One region of the Burkholderia sp. Bp9016 genome, then DNA from elsewhere that is predicted to be linked to it. Evidence: riboswitches for the same ligand, from Rfam matches in the RefSeq annotation. Region 1 holds a riboswitch; the other holds the start of a gene.
What was found. A riboswitch is a leader RNA that binds a small molecule or an ion and turns the genes downstream of it on or off. The one in region 1 is predicted to bind thiamine pyrophosphate.

Region 1 (3,321 bases):
GTTTTCTCGCCGTCGTAGAACGCGATCTGCTCGGCGTTCTCGCGCACGCGAATCAGCCCGAAGCGGAAATCGGCCTCGACGCGCTGTTGCTGGTAGTTGATCGACACGAGCGGATGGCCCACCTTCTGGATGATGAGCGAACCGATCACCGCGTACAGCGCGGCCGCCCACACCATGTAGCCGGGAATCGTGATCGGCGTCGCGCCGAGCGAGAGCGTCAGCGCACCGGCGAGCGACCACAGGATCGTGATGAACGACACCAGCGTGACGACCGTCGACAGCAGGTCGAGCGACAGCGCGAGCGTCGTCGTCGCGAACGACTGGAGGTCGTCGGTGATCCGCTGGTCGGGGTTGTCGGCAAGGCGGTCGCGTTCGATCCGGTAGAACGCGCGATCGCCGAGCCACTGGCCGAGGAAGCGGTCGGTGAGCCACTGGCGCCAGCGGAAGCCGAGCATCTGCCGCAGGTAGCGGCCGTACACCGCGAGGATGATGAAGCCGAACGCGAGTGCCGAGAACTGCATCAGCAGGTTCGGGAAGTCGTGGACGTTCTTCGACTGCAGCGCGTTGTAGAACTGCGCGTTCCACTTGTTCAGCTTGACGTTGATCCAGACCACGCAGAGGTTGATCGCGATGATCGTGATCAGCAAGCCCCACGCGATTTTCCATTCGGATGACACCCAGTAGGGCTTGATGAGGCTCCACGCGGATATCGGGCGCTCGTCCTGCGGCGCGTCGGAGGCGGAGCGGACGGGATCGATCGATTGGGTCATGTGCTTCCTGATGAGTAGCCGGCGCGCGGGCCGGGCGAAGCCGGGCGCGCGCCGCGATACGGCATGCCGGACGAGGTGCCGACTGACGGCGGGCGCCCGGATGTTCGCCCGCGCGTCTTAAACGGCACTTAAGGCCGGCGGTGACGCGGCAACCGGCCGCTCGCGCGGCCGGCCTGCAGGCATTGTGCCAGAGCGGCCCGGCGCGACGGCGAATTTGCCGCAAGGGGGACAGTTTGCGGCGCTTTCCGCTTTTATGGTCTAATGGCCGACGACGAAACAGGGGTGCTTCGAGCGCGGCCGACGGGTAGTTCCGGGCGACGCGGCGAGGCTGAGAAAGACCCTTCGCACCCGATCCGGGTAATACCGGCGAGGGAAGTTTCTGATCCCGCCGGGCCGCGCTGGCTGCCATCCCACATGGTCAGCGCCCGAGTCCCGCCCGGCCGGCCTTTGCTGCCGGTTTCGTCCTTTTGGGTACGCGCATCGCGCGTTACGGAAGGAATGATGACCGCTCAATCTTCAGTCTTTTGCGCTGTTCCTGAATCACCGTCGTGTGCGCTGGCACGGGACGGTGTGCGTGCATTGGCGCTCGTCTCGCGCGCCCGCGCGGAGGGCGCACGATGAACACCCACGCTTCGAACGTTCACGATCGCCGGCCGGATTTCGCGGTGCTCGGCGGCGGCCTGGTCGGTCGCCTGATCGCGTGGCGGCTCGCGGGCGACGGGCATCGCGTCGCGCTGTACGAACGCGGCGGCCCGGACGGCGAGCAGTCGGCCGCGTGGATCGCGGCCGCGATGCTCGCACCGCTCGCCGAGGCGGCGAGCGCCGAACTGCTGATCACCGAGCTCGGCGCCGCGTCGCTCCCCCGCTGGCCGCAGTGGCTCGCGGAACTGCCCGAACCCGTGTTCTTCCAGCGTCACGGCACGCTCGTCGTCTGGCACCACGCCGATCGCGCGGAGGCGCCGCTGTTCGAACGGCGCGTGCGCGCGAACGCACCGGCCGAACTGTTCGACGGCGGCGTCATCGCGCTGGCGGGTGCGCAGGTGGACGCGGCCGAACCCGCGCTGGCGGGCCGATTCGCGCGCGGTCTGATGCTGCCGCGCGAAGGGCAGCTCGACAACCGGCAGGCGCTGCGCGCGCTGGCGGCGGGCCTCGCGCAGCGCGGCGTCGAGCTGCACTGGCACGTCGCGATCGACGACGCGAACCGGCCCGACGCACATTTCACGATCGATTGCCGCGGGCTCGGCGCGAAGCCGGTGCTGCCTGCGCTGCGCGGCATCCGCGGCGAAGTCGCGCGCGTGCGTGCGCCCGGCATCGGGCTCACGCGGCCGGTGAGGCTGCTGCACCCGCGCTATCCGCTGTACATCGCGCCGAAGCAGGACGACCTGTACGTGATCGGCGCGACCGAAGTGGAGGGCGAGGACATGTCGCCCGTGAGCGTGCGCTCCGCGCTCGAATTGCTGAGCGCGGCATTCTCCGTGCACCCGGCATTCGGCGAGGCGCGCATCCTCGAACTGAATGCGCAATGCCGTCCGACGCTGCCAGATCACCGCCCGGCGTTGATCTGGGACGGCGCGACGACGCTCGCCGTCAACGGCTTGTACCGGCACGGCTTCATGATCGCGCCGGAAGTCGCGCACGCGGCCGTCGGGTTCGCGCAAGCTGCGCTGGGCGGCGCGTTCGGCGATGCCGACGCGTTTGCCGCGTGGCGCGATGCCGCGCGCTGGCCGGCGCTCCTTCATCACCGCGACGACGCGCGTCAGCCCGCCTGACGCGCATCGCCCATCGAATTCGACCCGAGTCTCATGGATATCCAGATCAACCAACAGACCCTGACGCTGCCCGACGGTGCGACGGTGGCCGACGCGCTCACAGCGTTCGGCGCGCGTCCGCCGTACGCGGTCGCGCTGAACGGCAATTTCGTCGCGCGCACGCAGCATGCGGCGCGTGCGCTCGCGGCGGGCGACAAGCTCGACGTGGTGCATCCCGTCGCGGGCGGCTGAGCGCCGCCGGTCCGTCCCCGCTCTTCCAGGAAAACGACATGACGTCCCATACTTCCGCCGACGCGCTGACGCTGTACGGCGAAACCTTCGCAAGCCGCGTGCTGCTCGGCACGTCGCGCTATCCGTCGCTGCAGTCGCTGTCCGATTCGATCGCCGCGTCGCGGCCCGGGATGGTGACGGTCGCGCTGCGCCGCCAGATGACGGGCGGTACGGCCGAGGCCGGCTTCTTCGACCTGCTCAAGCGCCACGCGGTGCCGCTGCTGCCGAACACGGCCGGCTGCCAGACCGTCGCCGAGGCAGTGACGACCGCGCACATGGCGCGCGAGGTGTTCGACACCGACTGGATCAAGCTCGAGCTGATCGGCGACGACTACACGCTGCAGCCCGACCCGGTCGGGCTGATCGAGGCGGCCGCGCAACTGGTCAAGGACGGTTTCAAGGTGCTGCCGTACTGCACCGAGGATCTCGTGATCGGCCGGCGGCTGCTCGACGTCGGCTGTGAGGCGCTGATGCCGTGGGGCGCGCCGATAGGCACGGGTAAGGGCGTCGTG
Region 2 (3,321 bases), on a different contig from region 1:
TGCCCGACGTGATGTGGTCGTAGCCTGGTGCGATGTCGGTGGTCAGCGGCCCGAGCGTGTAGAACGGCGCTTCCTTGCACCAGTCGAGCTGGAGATCCATGTTCTCCTTGATCAGTTGCATCGGCACGTGGCCGGGGCCTTCGATCATCACCTGCACGTCGTGCTTCCACGCGATCTGCGTGAGTTCGCCGAGCGTCTTCAGCTCGCCGAGCTGCGCTTCGTCGTTCGCGTCGTAGATCGAGCCGGGGCGCAGGCCGTCGCCGAGCGAGAAGCTCACGTCGTACGCCTTCATGATCTCGCAGATCTCTTCGAAGTGTTCGTACAGGAAGCTTTCCTTGTGATGCGCGAGGCACCACTTTGCCATGATCGAGCCGCCGCGCGACACGATGCCCGTCATCCGGTTCGCGGTGAGCGGTACGTACTGCAGGCGCACGCCAGCGTGGATCGTGAAGTAGTCGACGCCTTGCTCGGCCTGCTCGATCAGCGTGTCGCGGAAGATTTCCCAGGTGAGATCCTCGGCCTTGCCGTTGACCTTTTCCAGCGCCTGGTAGATCGGCACCGTGCCGATCGGCACCGGGCTGTTGCGGATGATCCACTCGCGCGTTTCATGGATGTGCTTGCCGGTCGACAGATCCATCACCGTGTCGCCGCCCCAGCGGATCGCCCACGTCATCTTGTCGACTTCCTCGCCGATCGACGACGTGACGGCCGAGTTGCCGATGTTCGCGTTGATCTTCACGAGGAAGTTGCGGCCGATGATCATCGGCTCGGATTCCGGGTGGTTGATGTTCGCGGGGATGATCGCGCGGCCGCGTGCGATTTCGTCGCGCACGAATTCCGGCGTGATCTCGGCCAGTGCGTTCGCGCCGAAGGCCGCGGCGCCGAACGCCTGGCCCGGATGCTGGCGGCCCATCATCGCGGCAAGCTTCTCGCCGTTCGGGCCGCTCGCCTTCAGGCTCTCGATGTACTCGGCGCGGCGCTGGTTCTCGCGGATCGCGATGTATTCCATTTCCGGCGTGATGATGCCCTGGCGCGCATAGTGCATCTGCGTGACGTTCTTGCCGGGCTGGGCGCGGCGCGGGTTGCGGTGCAGGCCCGGGAAACGCAGGTCGGCGGTGGCCGGGTCGGCCGCGCGCTCGAGGCCGTACCGGCTCGACAGGCCGGAGAGCACTTCGGTGTCGCCGCGTGCTTCGATCCAGCCCTGGCGCAGCGCGGGCAGGCCCGCGCGGATGTCGATCTTCGCGTCCGGATCGGTGTAGGGGCCCGACGTGTCGTACACGTAGATCGGCGGATTCTTTTCGCCGCCGAAGCCGGTCGGTGTGTCGGCCTGCGTGATTTCGCGCATCGGCACGCGGATGTCGGGCTGCGAGCCGGTGACATAAACCTTGCGCGAGTTGGGCAGCGGCGCGACGGCAGCCGCGTCGACGTGGGCGTCGGCAGACAGAAACTTCGGATTGGCGTTCATGCAATCTCCTGTGTGAGCGCCGGACAGGCGCTTCGGCGCTTGCCCGGAGCCCTTGACGAATGTGGGGCTCGAGCTAAGCAGGAGACGAGGTTTGGTGAGGCGGCGGATTTCGTCAGAAGGATGGCGGCGAAATCCGTACGCTTCCCTGCGCTGGCATTATCCAGATCAGGTTCAAAGGGTATTTCTCACCCGCAATGCCGGTTGTTTGACCGAGCGCATTGCAGGACCCCCGCGTTAGCAAGGGCACACGATACACCGGCTTGGCGGCGGTTTCAACCGGCAGTGGATCGGTCGCCTCGTGCGGCTGCAGCATGGCGGGTGGTGCGATGTCCCGTCGAAGGGGCAGCGTGCGTGGCCGCACGGTTCCATGGCTCGACCGGCAGCGGCGAAGCGGTGCAACATGGCGCGCCTTCGCGCGGCCTCAAAAATATTTCGCAGCGGCTGTCATTTCCCGCGACGTCGTCCGTCTATTCTGCTCCTTAAACCCATGTTCAATGGAGAGATGTCATGAAAAAGGTACTGATCGCCGCCTGTGTCGCTGCTTTCGCCACGCTTGCAACGGGCGCATATGCGCAGAACGACGCGATGTCGCAAAACGGTTCGTCGATGTCGAAGGACGCGATGGGCCACGACGCGATGGCGAAGGATGCAATGGGTCACGATGCGATGAAGAAGCACGGCATGAAGAAGCACGACGCGATGAAGAAGGACGCGATGGGCAAGTCGTCGGGCGACAAGATGGCGCCGTCGAACTGACGAAGCCAGGCAGCGGCGCGGCCGGCGCGTGTGCTGGACGACGGCCGCCCGCGTTTCGTTTTGTCTCGTCTCGTCGACGCGTTCCGGGAGTCTTCATCATGCAAACCGTTCCCGCCACCGGCCGCGCGGCCGCTGCGCCGCCCACGCGCCCGATTCATCCGCTGTGGGTGCGTGCGAGCCACTGGCTCAACGCGCTCGCGGCCATCCTGATGGCGCTGTCCGGCTGGCGCATCTACGATGCGTCGCCGATCTATCCGCCGTTCGTATTTCCGCACGGCATCACGCTTGGGGGCTGGCTCGGCGGCGCGCTGCAATGGCATTTCGCGGCGATGTGGCTGCTCGTCGGCAACGGGTTGTTCTATCTGACGATGTCGATCGCGACCGGCCGCCTTGCGCGCAAGATGCTGCCCGTCACGCCGGCGTCCGTGTGGCGCGACGTGCGCGCCGCGTTGCGCGGCCGGCTCGCGCACGACGATTTGAGCGTCTACAACGCGGTGCAGCGTGCCGCGTACCTGGTCGCGATCGTCGACCTGGTCGTGCTGGTGCTGTCCGGGCTGACGATCTGGAAGTCGGTGCAGTTTCCTCTGCTGCGCGAACTGTTTGGCGGTTACGACAACGCGCGCGTCGTGCATTTCTGGGCGATGTCGCTGCTCGTCGCGTTCGTCGTCGTGCACGTCGCGATGGCGCTGCTGGTGCCGCGCTCGTTGCTCGCGATGCTGCGCGGGCGTTGACCGGTCAACGCCGGGTAAAGGAAATCATCATGTCGGAATCCGAATACAGGCGCGACGGTTCGCGCTGGACGCTCGACCGCAAGTCGCTCGAACTCGACGTGCGCCGCGAACTGGAGATGCCGTCGCGACGGCTGTTCAATCGCCGCATCCTGACTCTCGGCGGCCTGACGATGCTGACCGGCTGCACGCTGCAGGACGACGCATCGGTCAACACGTTTCTCGAGCGGGTATCGCGGCTGAACGATCGCGTGCAGGCCTGGCTGTTCAGCGGCGACCGGCTCGCACCGACCTACGCCGAATCCGACATCACGCGGCCGTTCCCGTTCAATGCGTATTACGGCATCGACGACGTGCCGCACGTCGACGCAT

Region 2: another riboswitch for thiamine pyrophosphate. It lies ahead of thiC (phosphomethylpyrimidine synthase ThiC); the one in region 1 lies ahead of DIE13_RS19615 (FAD-dependent oxidoreductase).

What each region holds. Positions count from the first base shown of each region.
Region 1 is NZ_QTPY01000015.1:111,705-115,025, reverse strand. Features, by position in the region: gene DIE13_RS19620 (ABC transporter ATP-binding protein/permease) at 1-770, opposite strand, end outside; TPP riboswitch at 1,039-1,162, shown strand; gene DIE13_RS19615 (FAD-dependent oxidoreductase) at 1,388-2,539, shown strand; gene thiS (sulfur carrier protein ThiS) at 2,573-2,770, shown strand; gene DIE13_RS19605 (thiazole synthase) at 2,809-3,321, shown strand, end outside.
Region 2 is NZ_QTPY01000021.1:87,338-90,658, reverse strand. Features, by position in the region: gene thiC (phosphomethylpyrimidine synthase ThiC) at 1-1,465, opposite strand, end outside; TPP riboswitch at 1,590-1,706, opposite strand; gene DIE13_RS24240 (pentapeptide MXKDX repeat protein) at 1,973-2,221, shown strand; gene DIE13_RS24235 (cytochrome b/b6 domain-containing protein) at 2,320-2,952, shown strand; gene DIE13_RS24230 (molybdopterin-dependent oxidoreductase) at 2,982-3,321, shown strand, end outside.